Regions from separate parts of the Bradyrhizobium sp. Ken01 genome, predicted to be linked through region 3. Evidence: riboswitches for the same ligand, from Rfam matches in the RefSeq annotation. Region 3 holds a riboswitch; each other region holds the start of a gene.

Region 1 (10,394 bases), on a different contig from region 3:
CCGTCTCGACGGCGAATTGCAGATGACGGTGACGGGCCTCGAGCGCGTGATCCCCGCGCTCGGCATCGAGAAGATGCTGGAGGAGGGGGTGCCGCAGGCAACCCTCGATCGCGTCGCGCCCGGCGTGAAGTCGCAGGACCTCAACAATCTGTTCGGTGCGCTCGACCGCGCCGTTCCCGGCCTCGGCAAGGTCATCAAGCAGAACGCCAATGCCGGCGTTGCCGCCGGCATCAATTCGATCGGCACCGAGAGCACGCTGGAAGGCAAGAAGGCTCGCAGCTTCCCGCTGAAATTCGTCGATGGCGCCGTGCTGCTCGGCCCGGTCAAGGTCGGCCAGATCCCACCGCTGTATTAGGTCGTGAATTCATAAATTTGCCGGGCGGACGGCTTGGTCCGCCTGACGCGTTCGAAGCTGTGAACAGATGGCTTCCGAAAAGCTTCTTGTTAGCGCCAGTGATCCAACCTGCGAGATCCTCTCCGGCGTCGGGCGAGGAATGCGTCAGCGGCGTCTGGACAGGTAGCGTTCTGCCGCCCTATTGAAGGCCAACTGACGGCTCTAAGGTCGCGCCCAAATTATTTGGGGGTTCGGGGGAAACAATGAACGCGTTGAATTGTCTCGTGGCAGCATCGCTGCTCGTCGCCTCGCTTCAGACCGCAACTGCCAAGGATGGCGAACATTGGGTGGTGTCCTGGACGGGCGCGGTTCAGGGCCCATACCCCGTCGGCAATCCGTCTGCCCAGCCCGAACAGAAATTCGCGTTTCCCGAGCCAGCGTCCGGTGCGCGGGACCAGACCTTTCGCCTGATCGTGCGACCGGATATCTGGGGCCGTCAGGTCCGCATCCGGCTCAGCAACGCCTTCGGCACCAAACCCGTCACGTTTGACGGCGTTTACGTCGGCCTGCAGTCGGGCAGTGCCGCGTTGATTCGCGGCTCCAACACTCCGGTCACGTTCGCCGGCACGGCTTCCGTTACGGTGTCGCCGGGGAATTCGGTCTGGAGTGATGCGATCGCGCCGCCGTTTGCAAAGCGGCCTGATGAGCTCGCCGGCCGCCGGCTTGCGGTCAGTTTTCATGTCGCCGGCCTGAGCGGTCCGATGACCTGGCACGCCAAAGCGCTGACCACCTCATATGTCAGTGCGCCCGGCGCCGGCGCGAAGGGCGCCCTCGAAGACGAGGCTTCCTTCCCCTATGCGACTGCGTCGTGGTTCTTTCTAGATGCGATCGAGATGACTGCGCCTGCCGATGCCTTCGCCATCATGGCGTTTGGCGATTCGATTACCGACGGGACCGCCTCAACCATGAATGGCGACGATCGCTGGCCCAACGTGCTGTCGCGTCGCCTGAAGGCGGTCTACGGCAACAAGGTCGCCGTCGTGAATGGCGGCATCGGTGGCAACCAAATCGCAGGCCCCGCCGAATATGGTCCCGACAAACCCTACGCGGGCGGCCCCGCTTCGGGCCAGCGGCTCGATCGCGACGTGCTGTCGCTGTCCGGCATATCGAGCCTGATCTGGCTGGAAGGCATCAACGATTTCAGCAAGAACGGCAATTTTACCGCCGACCAGGTCATCGCCGCGATGAAGGACGGCGTCGCGAGGCTACGCGCAAAATGGCCGCAAGCCCGGATCATTGGCGCCACCGTCGTTTCAGCACTGGGCAGCACCAGCGCGGCACATGGTTTTCCCGAGCAGGATGACAAGCGCAAGGCGCTCAACACATTCATCCGGAGCTCGGGGACATTCGACGGTGTGATAGATTTTGATCGCGCGACGCTCGACCCGGCCTCGGGTGGCCTCAAGCCGGAGTTCGTTCCCGAAAGCACGACTGGCGGCGCCGGCGACAAGCTTCATCCCAACCGCACCGGATATCTGGCGATGGGACAGGCCATCGACCTCGATCTGTTCAAGCCGGGAAAGTTTGGTCGCAGCGCGAAGCAGTAAGATGAATTCAGAGTCACCTCTCTGCCTTCATCGCCCTCAGCTGTCGTAACTTCCTCCATGCGGGTTACGAGCTGAACTCACGGCCGCTTCGCCGGATCGTGATTGCGCGCCGGGAATGCGGAGCCGCAAACTCCGCTCTCTCCCCATGTCGGCCGCACGTTGAGGCGGTCGCCCAGGCAGGAGAGATACCATGACCAAGTCCAGGCTGTTCGTTGCCGCCATCGCCATCTCGACCGCGCTTGCGACGCCCGCGTTCGCGCAATGGCAATGGCAGTCGCAGGAGCCGGCCGCATACGCCTCGATGTATCCGAATGGTGATCGCAACATCTCGAATCCCACGACGCGGGAGACGATGGCATTCGTCCCCTCGCCGAAATCACCGCGCCCAACGGTGATGCGCGCGAGCAAGGGCAAATAGCCGCCATCCACCACTTGCCCGTCGCGAGCTGGGCGCGGTCATGGCGTCGGTGGTACGCCGAAGACGGACGACAACGTCGTCATGACGCAGATCCGCTATTATCCGTTCTAGTCACGGAGCCATGCAGGCTCGTAGCCTGGATGGAGCGAAGCGCAATCCGGGGATCTTGCCTCAAGCGACGGAGGTCCCGGATTACGCTTGCGCTCCATCCGGGCTACTTCAGTGTTACGGCTTTTTCAGCGCCGCATGCGGCCGGCCGAAGTCGGGCGCGGCCGAGTCCTGGCCGATTTCGACGATGCCGCGGCGGATGGCGCGGGTGCGGGTGAAGTGGTCGAACAGCGCCTCGCCGTCGCCGCGTCGGATCGCGCGGGTGAGCTTTGCCAGATCCTCGGTGAAAGTGCCGAGCATCTCCAGCACGGCTTCCTTGTTGGCGAGGAAGACGTCGCGCCACATCGTCGGATCGGACGCCGCGATGCGCGTGAAGTCGCGAAAGCCGCCGGCGGAAAACTTGATGACCTCGGACTCCGTCACCTGCGCCAGTTCGTCGGCGGTGCCGACGATGGTGTAGGCGATCAGATGCGGAAGATGGCTGGTGATCGCGAGCACGAGATCATGATGATCCGGCGTCATGATTTCGACCTTGGCACCCATCGCCGCCCAGAACGCGCGCAGGCGATCGGTGGCAGCCGCATCAACGCCCTCCGGCGGGGTGAGGATGCACCAACGGTTGATGAAGAGCTCGGCGAAGCCGGAGTCCGGACCCGAGTGCTCGGTGCCTGCGACGGGATGCGCCGGCACGAAATGGATGCCCTTCGGCAGATGCGGCGCCATATCCCTGACGATGGCGCCTTTGACCGAGCCGACGTCGGAGATGATCGCGCCGGGCTTGAGATGGGGGGCGATTTCCTGCGCCACCGGCCCGCAGGCGCCGACGGGAATGCAGAGGATGACGAGATCGGCGTCCTGCACGGCTTCCGCATTGGTTGCGACGACCCGATCGACGATGCCGAGCTCCATCACGCGTGCGCGCGTCTTCTCCGAGCGTGCGGTGGTGACGATCTCGGAAGCCAGGCCCTGGAGCTTCGCAGCGCGCGCGATCGAGCCGCCAATCAGGCCGAAGCCGATCAGCGCGACGCGCTGGAAGTGCGGGGTCGCGCTCATCGTCCGGCCATGAAGTCGCGCAAGCCCTCGACGACGAGGCGGTTGGCCTCCTCGGTGCCGATGGTCATGCGCAGCGAATGCGGCAGGCCGTAGTTCTTCAGCCCGCGCAGCACGAGGCCCCGCTTGGTGAGGAAGGCATCGGCGTCGTCAGAGGTCTTGCCCTTGTCGGTCGGGAAGTGGATCAGCACGAAATTGGCGACGCTCGGCGTCACTTTCAATCCGAGCTTGCCGATCTCGTCGGCGAGCCAGTTGCGCCAGGTCTCGGTGAATTGCTTCGACATGGCCTGATGCGCGGCGTCCTCGATCGCGGCAACGGCCGCGTACATGGCCGGCGTCGATACGTTGAAGGGACCCCGGATGCGGTTGACCGCGTCGATGATGTGCTCGGGGCCGAACATCCAGCCGATGCGCAGCGCCGCGAGACCATGGATCTTGGAGAACGTGTGCGTCACCACCGTGTTCTCGGTGGTCGCCACCAGCTCGATTCCCATCTCATAGTCGTTGCGGGAGACGTAGTCGCAATAGGCCGCGTCCAGCACCAGCAGCACGTGCGAGGGCAGGCCGGCGCGCAGGCGCTTGACCTCGTCGAACGGCAGATAGGTGCCGGTCGGATTGTTGGGGTTGGCGAGCCAGACCAGCTTTGTCTTCGGCGTCACTGCCTTGAGGATGGCATCGACATCGCAGGTGAGGTTCTTCTCGGCCGCGATGACATTCTTCGCACCGACCGCCATGGTCGCGATCGGATAGACCAGAAAGCCGTGCGTGGTCGAGATCGCCTCGTCACCGTGGCTGAGATAGGTGTGGGCGAGCAGATTGAGGATCTCGTCCGAGCCGGCGCCGCAGATGATGCGGTTGGGATCGAGCCCGAAGGTGCGCCCGATCGCTTCGCGCAGCACGCGCGAGGTTCCTTCCGGATAGTCTTCCAGATGATCCGCCACCTGCTTGAACGCCTCGATCGCCTTCGGCGAGGGCCCGAACGGGGTCTCGTTGGCCGAGAGCTTGAACACCTTGCGGCCGGGCTCTGCCACCGGGGTCTTGCCGGGCGTGTAGGGCGCAATATCGAGAATGCCGGGATTCGGCACGGGGCGGGACATCTTCAACTCCGGAGTGGCTTAAGCGGTTCGCGACTTACGATTTCGACCCGGTCGGGGGCACCGTATAGCGCGTTGCGTGGCTGCCGACGAGGGCCGTGGAGCGCACCGAGGCCCCCGCTTCGATCAGGGCAGCTTTGATTTTGTCGAGGCTGCTCGTCGCGGTGACCGAGACCAGCAGCGCGGCGCCGTCGAAGGCGGTATCGGGCACCGCCACGATCTCGGCGAGCGGTGACAGGGCGCGCGCGACCTCGGCGTTCCACCCTGATACGCGCACGCTGAAGGTCTCGACCTCCGTCACCAGCGCACTGTCCGCGACACGCGAGACCGCGAACACGGGCAACGCCGCCGGATGGTCGGCGCGCTCGACGAAGGGCAGCCGCGCGATGATCTTTGGCGCGCCTTCTGCCTCCAGCTCCAGCCACCATGGCGTGCGGCTCGAGGTCGCCGAGACCAGCGCAAGGTCGCCCTTGGACTTCGCCACCGCCTCGACCGCCGCCTGCGCGCTGAAATGCGCGACGTAAGGCACCGTGAAGCCGAAATGGAATCGCGCGGAATCGCGCATGGCCGGCTCGCTCGCCGAGATGTCGGCGTGGACCGAGAACGGCGCCTGGACATAAGTGAACGTCGCGATGATGACGCGCCAGATGCTCTCGACGGTGTCGAGCGGCAGGATCCCGCGATGGCGCTGCACGAGGTCGCGCATCATGGAGGCCTCACGTGCCGGGCGGAACGCCGAGCCGACCTCCTGGGTCTGCTTCACCTGGATCAGGCGGTCGATGATGTCGCCGCGCTGCATCAGCAGGCGATGCATGCCCTCGTCGATCGCGTCGATCTCCTTGCGCAATTCCTGGAGCGATGGTGGCGCGGGCGGACGTTGGGACATGTCTGTGAGGTGCTGTTGCGAGGCGTTCAATGCGGATCAGTCGAGCTGTCACCGCTGTGATGGATATCCTGATTAGGCAGTCGGGGCTGCGAAAGCAAAGAGAAATGCAAAGGGAAATCGGGCCACTTCCGCCCGTGGCGCGACAGGCGAATTTGGCTGATCCGGGCCGCGACTTGACGAAAACCGTCCAAGACGGTAGTTTTTACCTGTTCCGTGGTCATTTGAGCCGGCCGGCTTGCAGCCACGTTAAAAAACTCGCTAAACAGGCCGGGGACCCTTTCGATCCCGGCCGAACCTATCGTTCAGGCCGGGTTTTTCATGGCCTGATGTCAGTCGCGGTCGGACCCCGATCGCAAACGAGTCAGTGGTCAGAGATGGGCATCAAGTCAATTCCCAGTCCCGCGATCAGCGCCGATGAGCGCTCGCACGAGGTCGATCATCCGAGCTCCCAGGTCGCGCGCTTCGGTGCCGACCAGCCGCTGCCGCTTGATTGCGGCGTCGATCTCACCCCGTTCCAGATCGCATACCAGACCTATGGCGAGCTCAACGCCGAGCGCTCCAACGCCATCCTGATCTGCCATGCGCTGACGCTCGATCAGCACGTCGCCAATGTGCACCCGCTGACCGGCAAGCCGGGCTGGTGGGAAATTATGGTGGGGCCCGGCCGCCCGCTCGACACCAACAAGTATTTCATCATCTGCTCGAACGTGATCGGCGGCTGCATGGGCTCGACCGGCCCCGCATCGACCAATCCGGCGACCGGCAAAGTGTGGGGCCTGGATTTTCCGATCATCACCATCCCCGACATGGTGCGAGCCCAGGCCATGCTGCTCGACCGCCTCGGCATCGATACGCTGCTCTGCGTCGTCGGAGGCTCGATGGGCGGCATGCAGGTGCTGCAATGGACCGCAGCCTATCCGCATCGCGTCTTCTCTGCGCTGCCGACCGCATGCAGCACGCGCCATTCGGCGCAGAATATCGCCTTCCACGAACTCGGCCGGCAGGCGGTGATGGCCGATCCGGAATGGCATGGCGGACGCTACGTTGATCACGGCACCCATCCGCATCGCGGCCTCGCCGTCGCCCGCATGGCCGGGCACATCACCTATCTCTCCGACGCCGCGCTGCATCGCAAATTCGGTCGGCGCATGCAGGACCGCGAGCTGCCGACCTTCTCGTTCGACGCCGACTTCCAGGTCGAGTCGTACCTGCGCTACCAGGGCTCGTCCTTTGTCGAGCGCTTCGACGCCAACTCCTATCTCTATCTGACCCGCGCGATGGACTATTTCGACATCGCCGGCGACCATGGCGGCGTGCTGGCGAAGGCGTTCGCGGGAATCCAGACCCGGTTCTGCGTCGTCTCCTTCACCAGCGACTGGCTGTTCCCGACCTCGGAATCGCGCGCGCTGGTGCACGCGCTGAATGCGTCGAGCGCGCGGGTGTCGTTCGCCGAGATCGAGACCGATCGCGGTCACGACGCATTCCTGCTCGACGTGCCCGAATTCTTCGACATCGCCCGTGCCTTCCTGCAATCGGCTGGCAAGGCGCGCGGGCTCACCGCCAATAATGCTTAAGGACGGCTAGTCATGTCTGTACAGGAAGCGTTGCCGCTGGGCGGCCTTGCGACCGGGCAGCCCGGTGATTTTCGCGCCGACCATGTGCTGGTGGCCGAGATGGTCAAGCCGGGTTCGAAGGTGCTCGACGTCGGCTGTGGCGAGGGCGACCTGCTCCAACTGCTGGAAACCCGCGGCATCGACGGCCGCGGCATCGAGCTGTCGCGCGAGGGTGTCAACCGCTGCGTCGCCAAGGGTCTTGCGGTGGTGCAGGGCGATGCCGACACAGATCTCGTGAATTATCCGGATGACGCCTTTGACTACGTGATCCTGTCGCAGACCTTGCAGGCGACGCGGCAGCCGAAAGTGGTGCTGGAGAATTTGCTACGCATCGGCCGCCGCGCCATCGTGTCGTTCCCGAATTTCGGATTCTGGAAGATGCGGCTCCAGCTCCTGATCGGAGGCCACATGCCGCGCACGGAGAATCTACCGGCAAGCTGGTATGACACCGCCAACATCCATTTCTGCACCATCAAGGATTTCGTCGAGCTCTGCGACGCGATCGACGTCAAGATGGAACGTGCCGAGGCGCTCGACCTCTACGGCCGCCCGCTGCGGCTGCGGATGCCCTGGTGGGTGTGGAATCTGTTCGGCGAGCAGGGCGTGTTTCTGCTGACGCGGGGCGGCAGGAAGTAGGATTCCTGTAGCCTGGATGAAGCGTAGCGCAATCCGGGATTCTATCCGCGGATGCGAAGGCCCCGGATTACGCTTGCGCTCCGTCCGGGCTACGCGACGGAGCGTGTGGTGACGTCTTCGCGCTAATGCGCCGCCAGCGACCGCGCATCGCGCACCGGCCATCTTCCCGCTTCCACCAGCGTGACGAACCGTTCCACCGTTTCGTTGAACAGGGCCGGCTCTTCGAGATTGAGCACGTGGCCGGACTTCGGAAACATGGCGAGCCCTGCCGCAGGCAGGTGCTTCTTCAGAAACAGGCTTGCGCCCACGCACGGATCGTCCTCGTCGCCGCAGATGACGAGTGCCGGCGTCGTGGCCGCTCTGATCGCGTCCGTCATCGTAAAGATCGAGGGCCGGCCGGCCTGGAAACCGCGCATCGTCCGCGCCGATCCCCTGGCGTCATGCCGCGCCAGGGCTGCGTAGAAGTCGGCGTGGCCGCGCGGGTCCTTCACCAGGAAGGGAATCCGGCTCGGCGCCTCGCGCGTGACTCTTGCGACTTCTGCGGAGCCGAGCATCTCGAATTGCTCCGCGTTGGCGCGGCACTGCTGGCGCCAGGCGTCCAGGTTCTCGATATGCGAGCCTGAGCCGACGCCGGCGAGCGTCATCGACAACGCACGTTGGGGCGCGTTGAGCCCAATCTGGAGCGACGAATAGGCGCCCATCGAGAGGCCGACGAAGTGCGCGCGATCGATCTTCAGATGATCGAGTACCGCGAGCGCATCGGTATAGAAATGCGTGTAGCCGTAGACCTCGCCATCAGGCACGTCCGATGGCGTGTAGCCGCGCGCGGAATAGGTGATGCAGCGATGGCCGCGCGAGAAGTAGCGCATCTGCGGCTCCCAATTGGTGTAGTCGGCCGCGAACTCGTGCAGAAAAAGTATCGGCGTGCCCGCGCCTGCTTGTTCAAAATAGAGGCGGCAATTGTCTTTCGTGAGGGCGTGAGGCATCCGGTTTTCTCCCAGAGGTGGCTGCGGCTGTGGAATGGCGTCCTGCGGTCAGCGCATACGATCCTAACACCTATTAATCATCGTCCAAATTCTTCGCGGCCGCGTCTTGTTCTCGCCACATCAGGATACTGATACAGCCCGCGGATGTCGGCCACCGCACGGGCCGATTGGGAAGTGGGGTGTCAACGAAGGATGAAGAATGTTCGAGTTGTTTGCGTCTCGCCTGTCGCGCTGTGTCGTCGCGCTGGCTGTTTTCTTCGCGGCGGTCGCCGCCTTCACTTCTCCGGCGTCAGCACGACCTCATCGTCATAGCGCAGAGCGGCACGCTTACGCGCATCACGCCAGCAGACATCATCATTACCGGCATGCACGCGGCTCGCGCTTCGAGCGCGGCGCGGCGCAATTGCAGGCGAGCGGCTTCGGCAACACCTTCGCCAGCTATGACCCGAACGCCAATAGCGGCGGCATCGGTGGAATGGCCATGAGCGGCAGCGCTGGAATGGTTACCAGCGGTGAGATGACAACGCGCGCCAGCCGTCGAACCATGAGGCGTGGCGGTGGGATGGCCATGAACGCGAATGACGGCGGCGTGACCAATAGCGCGACGAGCAGCGGCGGCTTCGGCGGCGGATCGGGCCTCGTGTCCGAGGCACGCCGCTATGTCGGCGGCAATCCGACCGGCCGCGGCAGCCTGTGGTGCGCGCGGTTCATGAACATGGTGCTTGAGAAGACTGGTCACCGTGGCACCGGCTCCGATATGGCGAATTCGTTCGCGCATTACGGCACGCGCGTCTCCGGTCCGCAGGTCGGCGCCATCGCAGTGATGTCGCGCGGTGGCCGGGGTGGCCATGTCGGCATCATCACCGGCATCGACGCGCAGGGCAATCCGATCATGATCTCCGGCAACAACGGCAACCGCGTCCGCGAAGCGCCGATCTCGCGCGGCCGGATCTATGCCTACGTGATGCCGAATTGAGGTTTCTGCCCCGTCATTGCGAGGAGCGAAGCGACGAAGCAATCCAGACCGTTTCCGCGGGCGCATTCCTGGATTGCTTCGCTGCGCTCGCAATGACGGAGTACGTGGCGCCGGCGTTGCGTCACACCAGCTTCGGCTCTTCCAACGCAACCGCGTCGCCCACGCCGATGTCGCCGTCGGCGATCACCTCGGCATAGATGCCGCAGTCCATGTGGCCGAGATTGCTCGAGAGCGTGGCCGGGATTTCGAGATCGCGCCTGGCGGTCTCGGGGTCGACATTGGTGGCCGGGCAGCGCTTGATGCGCTTGACCACTTGCAACCGGGCCTGTCCGATCGCCAGCGTCTGGCCAACGAGGTCGAGCTCGGACCAGGCCGGCCAGCCCTTCACGTAGAGATTGGCGCGGAAGCGCAGCGGGTGGACGGCGGCGCCGCCGAGCATGGTCTCGAGCGCGCGGACGCTGCCGAGATTGATGATGGACACGACCTTGCGGGCGACATCGGAAAAGCTGTGGTCGCGGCCGGACAGGATCTTGGGCGGGCCCTTCAGCTCCGGCTGAAAGTTGTCCCTGAAATAGGCCTCGATGGTGGCGCGCCCGGCGGCGGTCTCGAGATCGCCGCTGGCGACGATCTGGCCGTCCTTGCTGATGGTCAGGCGGTTGGTCGCGTCCTCGAACCGGCTGTCGAGC
Region 2 (10,394 bases), on a different contig from region 3:
AGGGTGGGCAAAGCGAAGCGCGCCCACCATTTCCAGCGCTAATTCAGCACCCTCTTGTTATCCGGGCTGTCCAGCGAGAACGTCGGCACGTCGATCTCGAAGCGCTCGCCGGTGGCACTGACCATCTGGTAGCGGCCGGTCATGAAGCCCGAGGCGGTCGTGAGCGGCACGCCGGAGGTATATTCGAAGCGTTCGCCGGGGGCGAGCGTCGGCTGCTCGCCGACGACACCCTCGCCCTTCACCTCCTGCTGCCGGCCGGTGGCGTCGGTGATGATCCAGTGCCGCGTCTTGAGCTGCACGGTCTCATCGCCGGAATTGGTGATGACGATGGTGTAGGCCCAGAAATAACGGGAGCGGTCAGCCGACGACTGCTCCGGAACAAAGTTCGGCTCGACGGTCACTTCGATCTGGCGGGTCACGGCGCGGTACATGATTGCCATCATACCGAAAACCGCCCGGGAACCAAACGCCGGAGGCGGCCTTGGCGACATCGTCCCGCCAGATTTCGCAGGGAAGTACACGTCCAAATGGACTTGCAAATGTACTTGCATGTGATCCGGCCGCTTTGCGAGATGACGGCCGAACCGGTACACTCCTTGCCACGTCGCGATTTGCGGAAGGGTTTTTAGGCCCCCGATGACCATTTCCGACCAAGTGACGGGATCGACGATCGCGGGAACCGCCAAGCCTGTGGAGGTCAAGTCCGCGGGGGCAAAGCGGCGCGCGGCCGCGCCGGCCATTTCGCTGCCCGCCATCGGCGAGCGCGAGCTCCGGCTCGACCTGTTCCGCGGCCTCGCGCTGTGGCTGATCTTCATCGACCATTTGCCGCCGAGCCTTCTGACCTGGTTCACGATCCGCAATTACGGCTTCAGCGACGCCACCGAGATCTTCATCTTCATCTCCGGCTATACCGCCGCCTTCGTCTACGGTCGGGCGATGCTGGAGTCCGGCATCGTCGTCGCCACCGCGCGCATCCTGCGGCGCGTCTGGCAGATCTATGTCGCCCACGTCTTCCTGTTCACGATCTTCCTTGCCGAAATCTCCTACGTCGCGACCCGGTTCGAGAACCCGCTCTACACCGAAGAGATGGGCATCATGGATTTCCTCAAGCAGCCCGACGTCACGATCGTGCAGGCGCTGCTGCTGCGCTTCCGTCCGGTCAACATGGACGTGCTGCCGCTCTACATCGTGCTGATGCTGGCGCTGCCCTTGATCCTGTGGCTGATGAAATGGCGCCCCGACGTGACGCTCGGCCTCTCGGTCGCGCTCTACGCGGTGACTTGGGAATACGACCTCTATCTGTCGGCCTATCCGAACGGCTTCTGGGCCTTCAATCCCTTCGCCTGGCAATTGCTGTTCGTGTTCGGGGCATGGTGCGCGCTCGGGGGTGCGCGGCGCATGTCGCACATTCTGGCTTCGCGGGTGACGATGTGGATCGCGATCGTCTATCTGGTCGCCGCATTCTACGTGACGCTGACCTGGTATGTGCCGCAGCTCTCCCACTTCATGCCGAAGCGGCTCGAGCAGTGGATGTATCCGATCGACAAGGCCGACCTTGACGTGCTGCGCTTTACGCATTTCCTGGCGCTGGCCGCGCTCACCGTGCGCGTCCTGCCGCGTGACTGGCCGGGCCTGAAATCGCCCTGGCTGCGGCCGCTGATCCTGTGCGGCTCGCATTCCCTGGAGATATTCTGTCTCGGCGTCTTCCTCGCCTTTGCCGGCCATTTCATCCTGGCCGAGGTCTCGGGCGGCCCGGTCATGCATGCGCTAATTAGTCTCTCCGGAATCCTGATCATGTGGGCCATGGCTTGGCTGATTTCGTGGTACAAGCGGGTGGCTGACAAGAGCGGTTCGAAAACCAAAAGCGCCGTCGGCAGCGCCGATATGGCGGGAGGGGGCTGATGAAGGCGAAGGTTTTCCTGAGCCTGATCCTGCTGTGCGGTGGTCTCGCCGCGCCTCCGGCGCGCGCGGACGATGCTGCGCCAGCTGCTTCAGCCGCGCCCGCAGCCTGTGAAGTGCCCTCCTATCTGCTCACCAGCGAAAGCCAGCTTCCCAAGGTCGCCGATGCCGTGAAGGCCGGCAAACCGCTCGAAATCCTGGTCATCGGCAGTCGCTCGACCACGATTCCGGCTTCCGAGGACGCCTCTTATCCGGCGCGGATGCAGGCCATCCTGAAGGACAAGCTGCCGCCGACGGAGACGGTGCATGTCTCCGTAGAAATACAGAGCAAGAAGACGGCCGAGGAGGCGGCCGCCAGCTTCGTTAAGCTGATGGAAGCAAAGACGCCTACTTTGGTCATCTGGCAGACCGGGACCGTCGATGCTATCCGAGCCATCGATCCCGATGATTTTCGTGGCGCGGTGACCGAAGGGGTTGTTGCGTTGCAAAAGGCAGGGGCTGACGTCGTCTTGATGAACTTGCAGTACAGTCCGCGTACCGAAACCATGATCTCGGTGCCGCCATACCTCGACAATATGCGGGTGGTGGCGCAGGAGCACGATATTCCGCTGTTCGATCGGTTCGCGATCATGCGGCAGTGGAATGATCAGGGGCAGTTCGACCTGTTCAGCCCGTCGCGCGGGCCTGAGCTGGCGAAACAGGTCCATGATTGCCTCGGCCGGGCGTTGGCACAGTTCGTGATCGACGCTGCGCATCTGGAGCCGGCCCAGCAGCAAAATTGAGGTCTAGCGTTAATGAGTTCTCTCCGCCCTTTTTGCCTGACGGCATGGCTGGCTGTGCCCGCAGCAGCGCTGCTGCTGGTGCTGAGTCCGGCCTCGCAGTCGTACGCGCAGACGCAGGCCGCACAGGCAACGCCGGCCCCGCAGCAGTCGGCTGATCCGGCTCTCGCTTCACCGTCCCAGACCACCATCGCCGCGACGTCCCCCGATCAGCGCGGCATCACGGCGCGCGCCATCGACAAGGTGAAGCAGGTTGCGAAATCCGCCGGCGACGTCTTCAGCCGCGTGCCCTGCCTGTCGCCGAAGGGCGGCTCGAAGGCGATGGGCTCGCTGCCGCATGTCGCGGGCAAGCTCGTCGCCGGCCAGCCCGTCGTCATCGTCGCCTTCGGCTCGTCCTCGACCGCGGGATTCGGCGCGAGCTCGCCGGAGTTCAACTATCCCAATCGCCTTGCTGCGCAGCTGCACCGGCACTATCCGACCGCCGACATCACCGTCGTCAATGCCGGCGTCGGCGGCGAGGACGCGCCCGAGATGATGAAGCGCCTCCAGAAAGAGGTGATTGACGTGCATCCGGATCTGGTGATCTGGCAGGTCGGCACCAATGCCGTGCTACGCAATCTCGATCCCGGCGATACCGCCAAACTGGTCGAGGACGGCATCAGCCGCATCCAGGCTGCCGGCGGCACCGACGTCGTGCTGGTCGATCCGCAATATTCGCCCGCCGTCAACCAGCGCGCGGACAGCGCCGGCAAGATGGTGAAGCTGCTCGGCAAGGTCGCCGAGCTCCGTCACGTCGGCATCTTCCCGCGCTTCGAGGTGATGCGCGATTGGCACGAGAAGCAATCGCTTCCGGTCGAGAGTTTCGTGATCGCCGACGGACTGCACATGAACGATTGGGGCTATGCCTGCTTCGCCCAGCTCCTCGGCGACGACATCATCCGTTCCGTCGGCCAGATCAAACTCGGCGTCAACGTGCCCGCGGACGTGCGGACCTATCGGCCGATGTGACCTGTCGTCCCGGCCTAGTGCGCAATTGCGCACTAGGCCGGGACGACAATAACTCACGCCTTCTCCAGCGCCGCGGTCAGATCCTCGATCAGATCGTCCGCGTGCTCGAGGCCTGCAGAGAAGCGGATGAAGCCCTCGCTGATGCCGAGCGCGGCGCGGTCCTCCGGCTTCAAACGCTGATGCGTCGTGGTGGCCGGATGCGTGACGAGGCTCTTGGCGTCGCCGAGATTGTTCGAGATCTTGGCGAGCTTGAGCTCGTTGAGCACGCGGAACGCCGCCTGCTTGCCGCCTTTGACCTCGAGGCCGACCAGCGTCGAGCCGCCGCGCATCTGCTTCTTCACCAATGCTGCCTGCGGATGATCGGCGCGGCCGGGAAACACCAGCCGCGAAATCTTCGGGTGGCTCGCCAGAACGTCCGCAATGCGCGCCGCCGTTTCGGTCTGCGCGCGCACGCGCACGGCGAGCGTCTCCAGGCCCTTGAGCAGGACCCAGGCGTTGAACGGCGAGATCGACGGGCCGGTCTGGCGCATGAAATTGTGGATGTGCTCGGCGATGAACGCTTCCGAGGACAGGATGATGCCGCCGAGACAGCGGCCCTGGCCGTCGATGTGCTTGGTCGCGGAATAGACGACGACGTCGGCGCCGAGCGCGAGCGGGCTCTGCCAGATCGGAGTGGCGAACACGTTGTCCACGACGAGCCGCGCGCCGCCACTGTGCGCGATCTCGGCGATGCCGGGAATGTCGAGTACATCCAGCGTCGGATTGGTCGGGCTCTCCAGGAAAAACGTCTTGGTGTTCGGCTTCATGGCGCGCTGCCACTGGTCGAGATCGAGGCCGTCGACCAGCGTGGTCTCGATGCCGTAGCGCGGCAGCAAATCCTGCACGACGTAGAGACACGAGCCGAACAGCGCGCGCGAGGCCACGACGTGATCGCCGGCCTTCAGCGGCGCCAGGATCGCGGTCGTCACCGCGGCCATGCCGGTCGCGGCGGAACGTGCCGCTTCGGCGCCCTCGAGCTCGATCATGCGGCGCTCGAACATCGCGATGGTCGGGTTGGAGTAGCGTGAATAGATGAAGCCGGGGTCCTCGCCCTTGAACCGCGCCTCGCACTCCTCGGCGCTGTTGTAGACGTAGCCTTGGGTCAGGAACAGCGACTCCGACGTCTCGCCATATTGCGAGCGCAGGGTGCCGGAATGGACCAGGCGGGTTTCGGGACGGTAGGACGCGGTGGGCGCCGGGGACTTCGACATAGGACCTCCTGAAGTGACCATCGAAAATGGTCACAAAAAAACCGGCCTGGAATATTTCCACGGGCCGGGATCACAGAGGTCCCCGGCCTGTTTAGCGACTTATTTAACGTGGCTGCAAGCCGGCCGGCTCAAATCACCACGGGATAAGTCATGCTCATATTCCGCAATGCCCTTTCCGTCAAGACGTCCATCGGATAGCCGTAAAACGCTCATATTTCCCGCATGTCGGGATGTGTTTGATCCCTGATGAGGACCCCCGGTTGACGTTCACGGTTGCCGCCGACGCCAATGGTATCCTGCCCGACCGCATGATCGCGGCGATGGCGGAGGGCGGTCTCATCCTGCCCGCTTACGACTTCGTCGAAAGCCAGATCCAGCCGGCGAGCCTCGACCTCCGCCTCGGCGACATCGCCTATCGCGTTCGCGCCAGCTTCCTGCCCGGTCCCGGTGCCACCGTCGCCGAGCGCATCGACGAGTTGAAGCTGCACGAGTTCAGCCTCGCCGACGGCGCAGTGCTGGAGACCAACTGCGTCTACATCGTGCCGCTGCTCGAAAGCCTCGCGCTGCCGCCGGAGATCGTCGCGGCCGCCAACCCGAAAAGCTCGACCGGCCGGCTCGACGTTTTCACCCGCGTGATCGCCGACGGCACCCGCCGCTTCGACATGATCGGTGCCGGCTATCATGGGCCGCTCTATGCCGAGATCAGCCCGAAGACGTTCCCGGTGCTGGTCAGCGAGGGCTCGCGCCTGAGCCAGGTGCGCTTCCGCACCGGCGATGCCATCCTCAACATCGACGACCTCGAGGCGCTGCATGCGACCGAGCGTCTCGTCGATGTCGACGATGCCGATCTCACCGGCGGCGTCGCCGTCTCTGTTGATCTCTCCGGCGAGAAGAGCGGCGGCTTCGTCGGCTATCGCGCCAAGCGCCACACCGGCGTGATCGACGTCGATCGCCGCGCCGGCTATTCCGTCGAGGACTTCTGGGAGCCGATCTCGGCCCGTCCCGACGGCAGCCTGATCCTCGATCCCGGCGAGTTCTATATCCTCGCGTCGAAAGAGGCGGTGCAGGTGCCGCCCGATTACGCCGCGGAGATGGTGCCGTTCGATCCGCTGGTCGGCGAGTTCCGTGTGCATTATGCCGGATTCTTCGATCCCGGCTTCGGCTATGCCGGCGCCGGCGGGCTGGGGTCGCGCGCCGTGCTCGAAGTGCGCTCGCGCGAGGTGCCGTTCATCCTCGAACACGGCCAGATCGTCGGCCGCCTCGTCTACGAGAAGATGCTGGCCCGCCCCGACGCCATGTACGGCCAGCGCATCGGCTCGAATTACCAGGCCCAGGGCCTGAAGCTGAGCAAGCATTTCCGGGTTTAGCCATCATCCGTAGCCCGGATGGAGCGCAAGCGTCATCCGGGAAAGTCTCACTTGTGGCGCGATCCCGGATTACGCTGCGCTCCATCCGGGCTACAAGGTGCTGACATGACCAATTCATCCGAACTCGACGCAAACATCCTCGACGACGTCGCCGATGCGCTGATCTATTCGGATCGCTCCGGCACGATCATGCGCTGGAATCGCGCATCGTCCGCACTGTTCGGCTTCTCCGCGGACGAAGCGCTGGGCCAGAATCTCGACCTGATCATTCCCGAACATCTGCGCGCCGCGCACTGGAAGGGTTTCGAGGCCGCGCTTGCCAGCGGCGCGATGAAGCTTGCGGGCAAGCCGACACTGACCCGCGCGCTGCACAAGGACGGACGCAAGCTCTACATCGAGATGACCTTCGCGCTGGTGCGAGACGCCGCTGGAGTTGTGCAGGGATCGGTGGCGATGGCACGCGACGTCACCGAGCGCGTCGAGCGCGAGCGTGCCGCCAAAGCTGTGCAAAATTAAGCCTGCGCAAAATTCGTGATGCGGAATTGGCGAGCCGGCGTGCAGGGCGCCCTGCGTGCGGCTCAGCTTGTCCGTCACCGGCTGCAGTGACACACTCGATCAAAACAACGATCGGGAGCGAACATGACCGCCGCATCAGACTCCACGCAGGAAGCTCTATGGAAACGCTGGCGCGCGGTTGCCGATCTCTATCACGCCTATTTCACCGGCCTGATCCTCACCGTGGTCACGCGTCGCGGCACGGCAGATGCTGCGGAGTTCGTCTTTCGCGTGTTCCGCCGCCAGCAGCAGGAACGCTTCCTGCCGGGGCTGGAGAAGCTCGGGCTGAGCCATCTGCCTCCCGCCGTGGCGGCCGCGCAATATCACTATCTCTCGAACTGGATCGGCGGCGTGCACGTCGAATACATGTATGAGAGCGATCGCAAAGCCTGGATCCGCTATCCCCCGCCGCGCTGGATCTGGAAAGGCACTGCGATCTGCGGCGTGCCGGGCGAAGTCTCGCGCGCGATGCTGCGCGGCTGGCACGCCAACAACGGCGTGGCGCTCGGCGATACCAGATTGGGGTTCGTCTGCACCAAGCAGAGCGTCGACGGCCAGGATGGGCTCGAAGGCTACTATTATCAATATGACCAGCCGCTCGAACTCGACCAGCGCCTCGTGTTCGCGCGGCACCTCGAAGCGCCGCTGTTCGATGCAGCCGCGGCTCCGGCGTTGCCGGTCGCAAGCTGGCCAAGACCGCGACTGGAAAAAGCCTATCGCAACTACGCCATGGAATATGTGCGCACGGCAGCGCCAGTGATGGTGCAGCTGTTCGGTCCGGAGGATGCCGGCTATCTCCTGCATCTCACCGGCAAGCTGATCGGGATGCAATATTTCGATGAGGTCGCTGCAGCACTGTCGATGGGCCGCGGCGGCGCGAGCGAATTCGCGACGTTCCTCAACGCACTGTTGGTCGCGCAGGACGATGTGGGTGAGACGACGCAATCCGAAGGCACGTTCGAAATCCGTCAGAAGAGTTGGAGGTTGATGGACGACGTCGCCGATAATCACCCCGCTTGCGCCAAGGTGCTGGCGGGGTTGTTCGAAGGGCTCGCGGCCGGATGCGGGCGGCACATCGGCGTGCACCTGTCCCCGACGCATGGCGGCCGTCCGCCATTGCTCTGGACGATTGGGTAATGCCGCGCGGGCGTTGGCCTCGTGGTTCGAGACGCCCGCTTCGAGGGCTCCTCACCATGAGGGTCCGACATGTCACCGCGAAACAAGACCTCATCCTGAGGAGCCCGCGAAGCGGGCGTCTCGAAGGATGGCCCCACGGAGACTGAGAGTCGCAATTCCACGGGCTGAAATGCGCTGCCGCAGGGCACGCCTGCATCAGGCGCAGGAGGAATCGGCAATTGCCGTGCTAACAAGCTGAACCTCGCGCCTTCTGCGCGAATAAATTCATTGGCACACCCAGTCATTGCCGCGCCGCAACTGGTGCTCGCGCCCGGGAGAGGACATGTCCGACATCGCCGAAATCCCGGTCGATGAACAAGAGCGTCCGCTGCCGCCGCCACCACGCCCCGTGAGGAGCGCGCTGATGGACGGGCCGATCCTGCGCACGCTGCTCGGGCTGGCTTGGCCCAACGTGGTCGCGCTCTCCGCCGGCACTTGCACGGTGATTGCGGAGACCTCCTATATCGGACGTCTTGGTGTGGAAGCGCTGGCCGCGATGGCGCTGGTGTTTCCGACAGTGATCCTGACCATGACCATGTCGGGCGGTGCGATGGGCGGCGCGGTGGCCTCCGCCATCGCGCGCGCACTCGGCGCCGGCGATCGCGAGCGTGCCGGGACGCTCGCCGCACATGCGCTGCTGATCGGCATCAGCTTCGGCCTGGTCTTCATGCTGGGCATGCTGATCTTCGGACCCAAGGTGCTTGAGATGCTCGGCGGCCGCGGCGACGTGCTGACGCATGCGATCGCCTACACCCAGGTGTTTTTCGGCGGCGCGGTGCTGCCCTGGCTGCTCAACACCATGGCCGGGGTCCTGCGCGGCACCGGCAACATGAAGCTGCCGTCGCTGTTGATCCTCAATTCTGCGGCCTGGCAGATCGTGCTCGGCGGCACGCTTGGGCTCGGGCTCGGTCCGGTGCCGCAATTCGGCATGCGCGGCGTCGCCGCCGGCGCGCTGATCGCCTATTGCATGAACATCGGCGTGATGGGCTGGTACCTGTTCTCCGGCCGCGCCCGCGTGACGCCGAAGCTGCGCGGCCTGCGCATCCAATGGGCGATGTTTTTCGACATCCTGAAGGTCGGCGCCATCGCCTGCTTCTCGCCGCTGCAATCGGTGCTGACGATCTCGATCTTCACCCACATGCTTGCGAAATTCGGCACCGCGATCCTCGCCGGCTACGGCATCGGTGCGCGGCTGGAATTCCTGCTGACCTCGATCGCGTTCTCGTTCGGCATCGCCTCGGTGCCGATGATCGGCATGGCGGTCGGCGCCGGCCGCATCGCCCGCGCCCGGCGCATCGCCTGGATCGCGGCGGCGAGCGCCTTCGTCGCCGTCGGTGCACCGGCGTGCCTGGTTGCGATCTTCCCCGATCTCTGGGTCAACATCTTCACCGACAGCGCGACCGTGCGCGCCACCAGCCATCAATATTTGTCCACGGTGGCACCATTCTACGCCTTCATCGGCCTCGCCTCGACGATGTATTTCTCGTCGCAGGGCGCTGCGAAGGTGATCGGCCCGGTGCTGGCGCAGACCGCGCGGCTGATCTACATCTCGGCGGTCGGCTGGTGGCTGTCCACGCATGATGCCACCGCGCAAAACTTCTTCTGGCTGGCGGCGAGCTCGATGGTCGTGCTCGGCCTGCTCTCGTGCTCCAGCGTGGTGCTGACGCGCTGGGGACCGCGCCAAACCAAACCTGCGATCAGGCCGGCTCTGTCGACCGCCGTGGACTAGCGGCGCCTGTGGCGGCGATGCCCGCCACCGCCGCCGACATTGGCGAGCCGCATCAGTTGCGGAATCATCGCCATCATGTCGCCGTCGCCGGCGCCGCCGAGCATGCCCATGATTTCGCCGCCACCCATGCCGCCCATTCCAGTCGGCATGGTGCCGCCTGCGCCCATCGGCGCGTAGCCGCCGTAATTTGGCGCACCGAAACCGCCGCCGAGATTGCCGCCGCCGAGGCCGCCAATTCCGCCGCCGCCCATCATGCCACCAAGACCACCACCGCCATTCTCCATCATGCGGCTCATCATGGGGCCCATGGTCTGCATCATCATGCCGAAGCGGCGCTTGCCCATCTTGGCCTTCATCATCTCCAGCATTGGCGCCATCTGGGTCATCATGTCCTCGCCGCCGGCACCTCCGCCGCCGAGGAACTGCGCCTTTGCCGGTCCGCTCGAAATCGAAAACATCAGCAGCACGGCGGCCGCCTGGCAGATCACCTTGTCCGCACCTCTCATGGCCTGCTCCTCGCGTGCGGGGCGCCGCCGGGAGAGCGGAGCCAACCGGACGCACGCCGCCATGGTTAGTGCGGACGAGGGCTGGGCTCCGTGAGAAAGATCACGCAGCCGCGGCCGGAAACGCT
Region 3 (10,394 bases):
CAGCCGACACCTACCGTCCCACCCCAACGGGTTGCGCTTGCAGCTGCCAGTTCAGCTCCGCTGAGCGTGCCCAGGATGCTGAAGCGGTTGCTCGTCACTGCCGCGCCGCCTTTGACGTATAGCAAGGAAGCGTTCCAGGAATAGCCGATCTGGCCGGTGAACAGGCCAATGCCGTCCGTTTTTGTGCGGGTCGAGAACGCTGGGTTGATCAGACTGACGCGCTGGCTGCTGAGGTCCGCCCAGTCACCTTGAGCTTCCAGGCCGAACACCCACTGGCTTGCCTGCCAACGATACCCGACCTGACCGCCGATCAGGCCTCCAGAGCGCTCGCGACAGCCATCAGCGAAAACCACGCCGGCCGCGCCGACGAAATCCCAGCAATTGCGGCTTTGACCCCAGCCACCGTTCGCGCCGATGTAGAAGCCGGTCCAATCATAGATCGGCGCAACCATCGGGGGCGCCTTGGTGTAGGGACGGGCCGCCATATCTGCAGCGCTCGCAGGAGCGGACATGCTCAGCGCCACAGCGCCAATTGCACCAACCAAAATCTTCTTCATATGAATTTCTCCCAGTCCGCTTCCGTTGTCCCCGAAGCGTCAGGCTAGGCAGGAGCGCCCCTCATGATTCCTGCTCCTTTTTTAGGCGAGATGCTGCCGGTGGGATGTAGCGTGGAAGTCACACTTGCGGACGAAATTGCCCCGCAAGTTGTTAATCCAGCTTAAGAATTGAGTTCCCATCGGTCCGCAGTTTGGGTCTTCAAATTGCAGCCGAGTCCGCTCGGGTTCAAAAATGGAAGAACTGAACATGAGCAGATGTCTTCCCCAGCTTCACCACGCATACCGGACGCCAGCTGCTCCGCGAATGCCATCACGCCTGCCGCCGTCGGTGTCGCTGACAGCGAACTGGTAGTCGGCATTGGCGTAGAGGCTGACGTTGGCGTTCATCCTCACACTCACCCCACCTCCGAGTTGCAGGCGCGTGGCCTGCTCAAGCAAGGGCACCAGATCGACACCGGAAAATGTCGTTGTCGCCTGCGCCGCCCAATCGCGCCACAGATTGGCGCGAACATAAGGCTGCCACACCTGCCCGCTGTCGCTGGCGACGGTCCATCGGCCGCGCAGGCCAATCCGCCCACTGGTGCCCGACGTTGTACCCAGTGCGACTGCACCTAGACCATCATTGGCGTCGTAGAACGACACATGTTGCCAGACGATCTGCGCCTGCGGCTCCAGTACGAAGCCCGGCCCGAACATCGGCAACCGAATGGGATAGCCCGTCTCCAACGACGAGAGGAAGCCGAACCCAGTGGTTGAAAGGCTGGCGATTTGCGTGGAGGCTGCGCCTTCGTAGCGCGTCGCCTGTCCCACCGCGTCAAGGTACCAGTCATTCGGGCCGTAATGCGTCCAGTAAGCGCCGCCTGACCATGCATTGAGATTGAGACCGCCGGTGTGACGGAGCATGTAGCCGGTCGCTGCTTCGTTCGTGACGAGGCCGCTCACATCGACATTGGCATTGGCATATCCGACATAAATGCCTCCGGCATCGCGATGGCCCGGTATCCATTCGCCCCGCCACAGATCGAGGCCGGTCTGAAAGCCCAGCACCTGGCCGGAGGTGCGCGGATCAGCGAACGCCCTGTAATGGCTGTCGATCTGCTGACCGAGGACCCGCCCCCAGCCGGCGCTCGCGCAATCGGTCGGCGCTCGCGCTGGTACCAGACCGCCGGCGGGGCATGGCGCGCCCGCATTTGCGTCGAGCAACGTATCGCCGATGCGTTCATGCAGGGTGCCAAGCGTCGTCATCCCCAACTGCCGGGCGATCGGCTGGACCACACCATAGGTCGCGATCTCCGGCCCGATGATTGGGTAGATACCCGGGGGCAGCGTCCCAGGGGGCGGATTGGTTGGTAGTGCCGGTCCGAGTGGCACGAGCGGCACTGATGGCGGCTCGATCGGTTCCGGGTGGACGACAAAGGTCGAGCGGAGAAACCAGTCGTTGGGACTGCTGCCCGCGAGGCCTCCACGGAAAAGAAAATAGTCGAAGGCGCCGCCGCGCACCTCGCCGGCGAGCACGAAGGCACCGGGTACCGTTGTGCCGTTGTTGATTACCTGCACCACCGCGATGCCATTCGCCACCGTCTCTGCGCCGGGGCCACCCGCATTGGTGATGTGCAAGACGGAATTGCCGGTCGCGCTGCCGCCGTTGATGATGAGCCTGTCCGAAGGCGAGCCGTCGGGGCCGAGAAACGTGTTGAGCCCGATTGTGCCGTTCGCGCCCACGTAGTTGCCCGCGGTTAGCGTCTTGTAGCTCGACAGTTGCGTGGGATTCCCGGTCGGCGCGGTGTAGGTGATCTGACTGTTGTCGTTGATGACGGTTGTTGCCGTCGAAGTCCCGGTCATCGTCCAGATGGTATTTTGCGTGAGATTTACCGTGCTCATACTCCCGCCCTGCGTCGAGATCATTCCTTGCAAGGTCGCCCCTTGAGCGTTGAACGTCGTGTTGCCGGACGAGTTCGTGTCGAGCAGGGTGTTGTTGTTCGCAGTCGCGATCGTGTTGCTGAGATTGATGTTGGCAGTGGCGCCCTGCACCAGGAAGGAAGCCTCGCTCGCCATAATCGTCGCATTGCTGTACTGCAACGTGTTGGCGGCGCCGCCGTTGTTGAAAAGAAAGCCGATGCCGCCATTGCCCGAAGCCGTCACGTTAGTGCCGGCCATCGTCACGCTGCCGCCGTTCTGAAGCCGGCCGCCTGCGCCGTTGACGTCAGATACCGAACCGCCGGTCGTCATGATGCCGGCGCCGTTCGCTGAACTCACCCCGGCGTTACCGCCGCCTCCACTAACGCTGACGACTACGTTGTTTGCTGTAATCGTACTCCCAGTGCCAGTCGCCAGAAGTCCCGTCTCTCCCCCGCCGTTTCCACTGACGGTGACACTGCCGCCGGTCAAACTCACTTTGCTACCTGTTTCCGCCTTCGCGCCGATGTCGCCACCGCCACCACCCGGCATCGATAAGGTCGTACCCATCAATAAGATCTGGCTGCCGGCGCCGGTTGCCCAAAGACCGGTATTGCCTCCACCCCCAGCTGCGTAATCGATTGAATTACCGCTTATCAGGTTGATGGTGCCGCCATTGGTCGCCCTCGCGGCTACGTTGCCCCCTGCGCCGTTGAGACTTACGGAGAGACCCGTCGCGCTGATTTGGCTGTTCGCTCCATTGGCAAGGAGTGCAGTGCCTCCGCCGCCGAAGGGCGGGTTAATGGCCGCTCCTGTTCGGAAAATGATCTGACCGCCGCTTTGCGCAGACGCAGCGATGGCCCAGTTGCCATTGATGCTGGACCCGGAACTGAAGGTGATCGTGCCGTTGGTCTCGGCCAAACCACCGGTGCTTCCGCCGTTGAAAGGATTGATGTTGACGTTGCTGGTGGTGATGTTGGCGCTGGTGAGCGCGTGAACCGCAGGCGAGCCGTTGAGAACGGTATCGGGAGCAATGGTACAAGATCCGCTGGTGAGCGTGACGGTGGATCCTGCGACGCTACAGGCTTGGGCGGTCGCCCTCTCAACCACGGCGCCGGACGCAAGCAGAACGAGCGTCGCGAGCGCGATCACGGCTCGGATCGGTATCGGCTGCACTGTCGCGTATATACGTCTCCAGACCGACGTATGGAATGCCGGGGTGGTGCCCGCAGGGCTGCAGGTCGACGCATCAGTTCGGCGGTTATCCAATCGCTGGCGTCGAAGGACTGAGCGCACCCAACAGCTCCTGGCGATCTGACAGAGAGCGCGAAACTAAACGACTGCAAATCACCGGAACCACAGTCGTACAAGGTATTGCCTCAATTATGACGAGGGCCGTCCGGGTTTGGTTTTGGCAGCTTGATGATGCTCCCGAGCCACGCAATGGACAGCAATACAGACCGAACAGACAGCAAGCTTCTTTCTCTCCCCCTGCCCCCCTCGACCCGAAAACTGCTCGGCCTGATCTTGTTGCTGGACGCGTGAAGCTCTGGAGGCCCAGCAAGCGCCTCGCGTACCGGATAGAAGCTTTGCGGATTGCACGTGAGAGCGGCTCACTCTGCAAGTGCGCGATAAACTGATGTTCGGCCGATCTTCTCCGTCTTCGCAATCGCGGACGGCCCCACGGCGGACGCCGTCAACAGCCGCGAGACTGGTGCGGCCTCGTACGGCCGGCGGCCCACCGCGCGATCTGCATTAAAAGGCGTCGCTCAACTGCTCGACCCGCTACTTAATCGTAGCGTGCACCGTGATCACCGATGTGCCAGAAGTCTTCGGCCCCTTACCCGTTGCCTTGATGGCAAAGGTGTCACTTCCCTTGTATCGGGCCTTTGTCTTGTATTCGTAAATCGCAACGTTGACCTTCTTGAGCTTGCCGTGTGCTGGCTTTTGCGAGATTTCCGAGCTAGTCGTTGCGCCGCGCAACGTGATCGGGAAAGTGCAACTTTCCCCAGACGCAACGTTAATGTCACCGGTCGAATTCTCTCCCCAATCCGCCAGCTCCATCGATCTTGAACATTCTGGAGCTGCCATCGCGATAGAAACATAAGTTGGGTTGGAGGCACCCACGACAAGCGCGACAATAGCCAAACTGGACAACCGCATCACGGGGCTCCTCGATATGCGATTTGTTGACTATGGCTGTGCCGTCGAGCATTTGGCAACTCGCCGCAATGCGAACGGGCTGCCTCCTGTACTAGTGGCGACGGTGATGACGGAGCGCAGGAGCCATCGCCATCGACGACCCGAACGTGCCCAACGGACCCACGCCGTCCTGCATCGGTTGGAAGACCCCCGGTATGGCCACCGCAGCGACGGGACGTTGGCGACCACGACTCGCGACCAAAGTCCCACCGGATCCCATTTGCACAATGGTCGCGGTCACGCTGCGATGGGTGCAGCGGCAGCCGAGCGCACTCGCGGCCGCAGGCGATAGATCAAGGAACGCGCCGGTGAATGGACCGCGGTCGGTCACCGTGACTTGGACCGACCGACCACCGCTCTGAACCATCAGGACGGTGCCGAAAGGCAGCGTCCTGTGAGCGGCTGTCATTGCAGCGCAGTTGAGTACGCCCCCGGAGGCTGTTCGGCGGCCGCACAGGCGGTCACTGCCGCCATAGTAAGTCGCGCTCCCGGAGAGACGATGCGCCTCAGCCACGGAAGAGAGCGAGAGAAGGACGATGCCGGTCACTACCATGCGTTTCATGCTGGATCCCTCGGGTATGAAAGAGGCGCTGCGACAGCGTCGCACCACCGCTAAGTCCAATCAGAGGTCCTACGGAGGGTTCGGCGGCGGGAGAACAAACGGCCAGCCTGCCCATAGGCAGCTTCTAACTCTGTTGATCGGCAAAGGTGCCGGAAATGGGGCAAAATGGAGTGCAAAGTGGATGGAGCGACTGCCGAGCGTGGTTAGCAGGCCAGCTTTCTTCCCTCGGTCAGCCGCACAAAAACAACCCAACCAAGCTTCAGGAGCCCCGTCAGGCATCGCCTGCGCTTCCGCGGGGAGCGAGAACAACGCGCGGGCGGCTCGCGCCAAGTTAGCTCAGACGCTTCTGATGAAGACCGAGGCGACCAGGAGATCTGACGGGGCCTTCGCGGTGCCAGCGCAGAGCCTAACGACGGAAGGCAAGCTAGAACTCGAAAACTTCGGCGGGAGTTGTGCGTCCACAGCCCAGCTTGATCGGGGTGCCATGGGGCGGGTTCGACCTCGAGACCGCCCTAAAGCCGTTGACAGCGGGTACCGGTGCGATATGTCCGTGCTTGCATCCTGAGAGGACCTGATGGTCCCGCCAACCAGCCTTGACCGGCAACGGTGGTACGACGATGTGGCCCGCAGGGGCAACAATAGGTCGCCAGTCCTCCAGATGCGCATGAGACCTCGGAGGGCCCTATGTTTTCACGACGTGGATTTCTGATCGGAACGGGCGGCTTGCTGACGATGGCGTTCGTCGGTGACGCGCGGGCATTCATACGGCGGAAGGAGGCACCGTTGCTGTTTGTCCCGTCGCGCACTGTACACACGCTTTACTGGGATTGGCCCGATGGTTTGAACGAACCGCAATTGTTTCTCGATGCCGAGCCTGAAGTCATTGCCCCTGAGCCTCCGACCTGGCGGGTGTTTCTGAACAGCCTGGACGCAAAGGACTACACGGCTGGTGAGATCAAAGAACGGCTCGAACAGATGAGCTTCGACCCAAGCCACCTAGACCAGCAAATGGACGGCGCCTGGTGGGAACTGCACTATGACCGCGTGTCCGGTCCCTCTGCGAGAGCCTATCGTCTCCTTAAAGGGATCGATCTTGGTCCTGACCTCGACCGGAGAGGTGACGGCCCGCATCTTGATTTTGTGGAAGGTGGCGGCAATCAGTTCGACTACTCGCTTCATGTACATCCAAGCGACCTGCTTGCGCTTTCTCTACTGCAAGCGCGGCTGATCGACCTGCGACTGCCAATCAAAGTCGAAAGATGGGAATGCTAGCACCGCGAGGGGAAAACAGCGTTGAAGCGCTGCTTGCCTACAATAGCAGGGCTGTTGGTTCGAGAGGATTTTCGGTGAGTCACTTTGACTCACCTCTTCCACTCTCGTCTTTGGACATGGCCGGCGGGGCTACGGCAAACTCAGCATCCACAAGTCGGCGCGGCCGATTCGAGTTTCTCCTCCAGCCCCCCTGCCTTCGCTTCAGGATCTCGTTGGCGGTACCGGGCATCTGACTGACACCGTTCGCACCACGGATGAAGTGAAGCGCAGAGGGGCTTGCGCGGACTCAGCGCACAAAGTTCTGGCGATGTCGATGTGGCCAGCCAGACCGCGAGTCGGGTTAAACGCTGGAGCAAGACCATCAGCAAGGTTCGAAGTGAGAAAATTTTGCCGCGGCGGGTTGCGACCGCCGGCCCCGCGACGATCGGGGGGTGCCAGGGGGTGGCTCAGAAACCCGATGCTGGAGCGCCCCGATCAGGCCGCCGGCGCCAAGATCAGCCATGGCGCGCAGCCGCATCACAAACTGCTCCGCAAGCTAGGCTCGTCATCACCACGGGGGCCGTTGCTCAGGCGATGAGCGCAGTTGCCTTGCTAGGCTACGGCAGACGATCTGCCTCCAACTTTCAAAAACTCTACTTTCTGGAAGATCGAAATTGCCCTTGCGTTATCGCGCTTTTTAGATTCCAAAAGTCTCTCTTTCAAAATGGGGGACATGATGAAGATCGGATATGCACGGGTCAGTTCGAACACACAGGATCACGCTGCTCAAACTGAGGCGCTGAAAACTGCCGGATGCGAGAAGATCTTCAGTGAGAAGGCATCAGGCAAGTCTACAAGCGGGCGGCCAGAATTCGCCAAGCTGATGAAGAGCCTCAATCCCGGAGACGTGGTAACTGTTACCAAGCTGGATCGCCTGGCGCGATCGAGCCGCGATCTGCAAAACATTTTTCATGAGCTCCAGGAGGTAGGCTGCGGGTTTGTTTCGCTCGGCGAGAATTGGTGCGACACAACGACCGATGTGGGTCGGTTGGTCATGACGATCATGGGCGGCATCGCCGAATTCGAGCGCAGCCTGATCCGCAAGCGGTGTGAAGAAGGTATTCAGCGGGCCCGGCGTAAGGGCACGAAGTTCGGGCGGCCGACTGCTCTTGATCACAGTCAGCGCCGACGACTGGCTGAGCGGTACGCTGCCGGCGAAACGATGGCGGAGTTGGCCCGCGAGTATGAGTGCGGCGAAACTACAATCTGGCGGGCCCTCCAATAAGCGTCTCTTCGAGTGACAGCCTCTCCGCGCCCCTGGGACGGTCGAGGAGCAGCCTGTTTCTTCACTGGTCTTGGGGACTCAAAGCCACCAAGAGCGCATCAGCGGCCCGCGTGGAGTCGCGGCGATCCATTCCGGCCGTGATCAAACCCCGAGGCGATTAGTCCACGATGCCGGCAGCGATCAGCCGCCTATATAGTTCATTGTAGACCTCACCCCGTTCTCGAGACGGAGCCGCATGATCTGCTAACACCTCCAACACGCTTTTCACGAACCTTCGCGCGGCACTGGCTGCTTGCGGGTTCAGGGCGTCGAGCCACGCTTCAACTGCGAACCACTCAATGCCGCAAGCCTCCAACTCGCAGATTCCTTGCCGATCCAGCTCATTCGTCCACTGGGTCGTGGCTATCTGCGCCTTCAATTGCCTTCGGGCGCGTTCAATCCGATCGGTTCTGTCTCGGCTCCGCTTTACCGCAGCGGCTTGCCAAAGCCTCGGCTGGACTACCTGTACAAAGCGCCCACGCTCATCCCTGATAATCGACCGCACGGGTTGCCTCCATGGTCCGGCTACGCAGCCGCGTGAGTTTGGCGCTCAAGTCCTCCTCACTGATGAGGCCGCGCGACCTCCTAGCCCATAGCCATCGGAGGGCGTCCGAGAACGCCGGGAGGTCATCGTCCAGGAGCGCGAGCTCGAAGCCTTGCTGCATCGCCCATGCTCGGCAGATCTCCTCATCGTCGGGCGTCAGAATGATCGTTTTGCCAGGATGGTGTGGGTCATGACGCCAGAGCATACACAAGCGATTGCGCTCTAATCGCATCTCGGCCCGCTGAATACGGGTCAAATCTCCTGACAGGTATGCGGCAGCCAGCCGCGTCTGTTTTACTTTGGAGCTTCCGCCATGACGGAAGCAAGTTGAACGACCGCGCATCCTCGCTGCCTTGCAGGGTTCACCAGACCTGGTCACCGCCGTACAAGTGGGCATACGTCGATTTGGGCCATCGCAGCATTGAGCACGACCGATCATGAAGTTGTGGCGCTGTGTTTCGGATTGAAATCCGAAGACACGGCCTGTTCTTGGATCTCGCCGACCTCGCATTGCACTCATGACGCGGCCTCGTTCAGAGCTTAGCGAGCCAATTGTAGCATAATCCAAGATTACTCGAGATACCGAAGTTGCTGATGGTGCCCCTTCCGCTCGCCACTAAAACTGTTCGCTGCATAGTGTCATGGGTGACACTAACAGTGTCACTGGTGAGACTATGTGGTGTCATGGATGACACCGTTGGCCTCTTACAGTGTCATGGGTGAGACTATGCATAGTGTCATGGGTGAGACAGTCTATAGCTATCCATCTATCCCCTCCTTTCTGTATCTCCGCGATGGCCAAGCTGGAGAGCTGTCGACCGAACTCCAGGCTTCGAACTCGCGGCTGGCCGGCTGACCGGTGACATCGCAGTCAAACTCGGTGAGTCGCCAACGAGTGGCCTCACGTTTTCGGTCAAAACGTCCTTTTGCCGCAACGGCGATGAAGCCACGCTCCTGCAACAGCATCAAAGTGCGCGCGGCAGTGGAAATCGAAATTGGAATGACGGAAGCGGCCTGCCTTGCTGAGAACCCGATCCGGCCATTGTTGTTGCCACGATAAAGATTGGCCAATTCAACGTAGACGGCGCGGGCGTTGCCATTAAGACTTCGCCAGGCCTGGCTCTCGATCATTGTCTGGGTAAGCCGGACAAAACGTTCCCTGGGGCGATTTTTGCTCATGCGGATTTCCGCCGCCGCGCATAGGCGATCATCCGCGAGCGCACCCAGCGCCTAACCTCGACCGATGGCTCCGACGGCACAGGCGCCGGCCCGGGAGGCGGCCACTCGCCAAATTTCTTGTGGTACTGGTGAGCAGCCCAGCCAGGCTTGTAGCCGCGTTCGGCCGCGATGCTCGCGAGCATGCCGTGCCACTCGTCGCGGATGCGGAGATCGACACGATCAGGTTGGGCCTTACGGCTAGTACCAACGAGGCCCAGATCGCCATCGATCACGTCAACGGCGCGCGGTAATGGTGCCGGCAAATAGCCGCACGTGAGACAAGCCATCCCGCCGACGCGCGCAGCACCACATTCGGGGCATTCGACGATCCTCGGCCCGCCCGGATGATCCCCGTCTCGGATGGCATGGGCCGGATTTTCTGTCTTCAAGTCGGGATCGAGCGTCCACTCGATGAAGTCTTCGGCGAACCCGAGCCGGTAGGTAGCACCCGAGTGGTCGATGACGATGCAATCAACCTTGTCCGGCGCTGGCCGGAGCCCGCGTCCGACCATCTGCCTGTAGAGGCCCAGCTGCTTGGTCGGTCGCGCGAGGATCAGGCATCCAAGCGCCGGCATATCCCAACCTTCGGTCAACACCATGCAGTTCGTGACAACCTCGATTTCGCCTGAGGCGAGCCGCGCCAGCGTGGCATCGCGCTCGGCCATTGGCGTCGAGCCGTCAATGTGTTCGGCGCGAACGCCGGTGACAACGAACTCGTCTCGGATGTGAATTGAATGACGGACGGAGGTGGCAAAGCAGACCGTCTTGCGCCGCTTGCCGAATTTGAACCAGTTAGTGACGATATCGCCGACCAATTTTGGCCGATCCATGCGGTCGGCG

What was found. Region 3 has a riboswitch for S-adenosylmethionine ahead of AC0L3S_RS36230 (hypothetical protein). Riboswitches for the same ligand answer to the same signal wherever they lie in the genome.
Region 1: another riboswitch for S-adenosylmethionine. It lies ahead of metX (homoserine O-acetyltransferase MetX); the one in region 3 lies ahead of AC0L3S_RS36230 (hypothetical protein).
Region 2: another riboswitch for S-adenosylmethionine. It lies ahead of AC0L3S_RS25675 (O-succinylhomoserine sulfhydrylase); the one in region 3 lies ahead of AC0L3S_RS36230 (hypothetical protein).

What each region holds. Positions count from the first base shown of each region.
Region 1 covers NZ_JBVVPC010000034.1:3,290-13,683, forward strand. The annotation lists gene AC0L3S_RS27510 (DUF2125 domain-containing protein) at 1-355, shown strand, start outside; gene AC0L3S_RS27515 (GDSL-type esterase/lipase family protein) at 598-1,941, shown strand; gene AC0L3S_RS27520 (hypothetical protein) at 2,132-2,359, shown strand; gene AC0L3S_RS27525 (prephenate/arogenate dehydrogenase family protein) at 2,585-3,520, opposite strand; gene hisC (histidinol-phosphate transaminase) at 3,517-4,614, opposite strand; gene AC0L3S_RS27535 (chorismate mutase) at 4,649-5,497, opposite strand; SAM riboswitch at 5,701-5,780, shown strand; gene metX (homoserine O-acetyltransferase MetX) at 5,872-7,071, shown strand; gene metW (methionine biosynthesis protein MetW) at 7,084-7,746, shown strand; gene AC0L3S_RS27550 (alpha/beta fold hydrolase) at 7,869-8,732, opposite strand; gene AC0L3S_RS27555 (TIGR02594 family protein) at 8,932-9,708, shown strand; gene AC0L3S_RS27560 (MOSC domain-containing protein) at 9,830-10,394, opposite strand, start outside.
Region 2 covers NZ_JBVVPC010000030.1:16,957-27,350, forward strand. The annotation lists gene apaG (Co2+/Mg2+ efflux protein ApaG) at 39-431, opposite strand; gene AC0L3S_RS25660 (OpgC domain-containing protein) at 637-1,902, shown strand; gene AC0L3S_RS25665 (SGNH/GDSL hydrolase family protein) at 1,902-2,681, shown strand; gene AC0L3S_RS25670 (SGNH/GDSL hydrolase family protein) at 2,694-3,686, shown strand; gene AC0L3S_RS25675 (O-succinylhomoserine sulfhydrylase) at 3,740-4,936, opposite strand; SAM riboswitch at 5,007-5,086, opposite strand; gene AC0L3S_RS25680 (2'-deoxycytidine 5'-triphosphate deaminase) at 5,167-6,303, shown strand; gene AC0L3S_RS25685 (PAS domain-containing protein) at 6,409-6,819, shown strand; gene AC0L3S_RS25690 (hypothetical protein) at 6,943-7,995, shown strand; gene AC0L3S_RS25695 (MATE family efflux transporter) at 8,318-9,763, shown strand; gene AC0L3S_RS25700 (hypothetical protein) at 9,760-10,269, opposite strand; gene AC0L3S_RS25705 (SRPBCC family protein) at 10,370-10,394, opposite strand, start outside.
Region 3 covers NZ_JBVVPC010000068.1:8,137-18,530, forward strand. The annotation lists gene AC0L3S_RS36210 (outer membrane protein) at 1-557, opposite strand, end outside; gene AC0L3S_RS36215 (autotransporter family protein) at 828-3,605, opposite strand; gene AC0L3S_RS36220 (hypothetical protein) at 4,239-4,616, opposite strand; gene AC0L3S_RS36225 (septal ring lytic transglycosylase RlpA family protein) at 4,708-5,217, opposite strand; SAM-I-IV-variant riboswitch at 5,769-5,867, shown strand; gene AC0L3S_RS36230 (hypothetical protein) at 5,902-6,489, shown strand; gene AC0L3S_RS36235 (recombinase family protein) at 7,202-7,753, shown strand; gene AC0L3S_RS36240 (hypothetical protein) at 9,096-9,515, opposite strand; gene AC0L3S_RS36245 (DEAD/DEAH box helicase) at 9,512-10,394, opposite strand, start outside.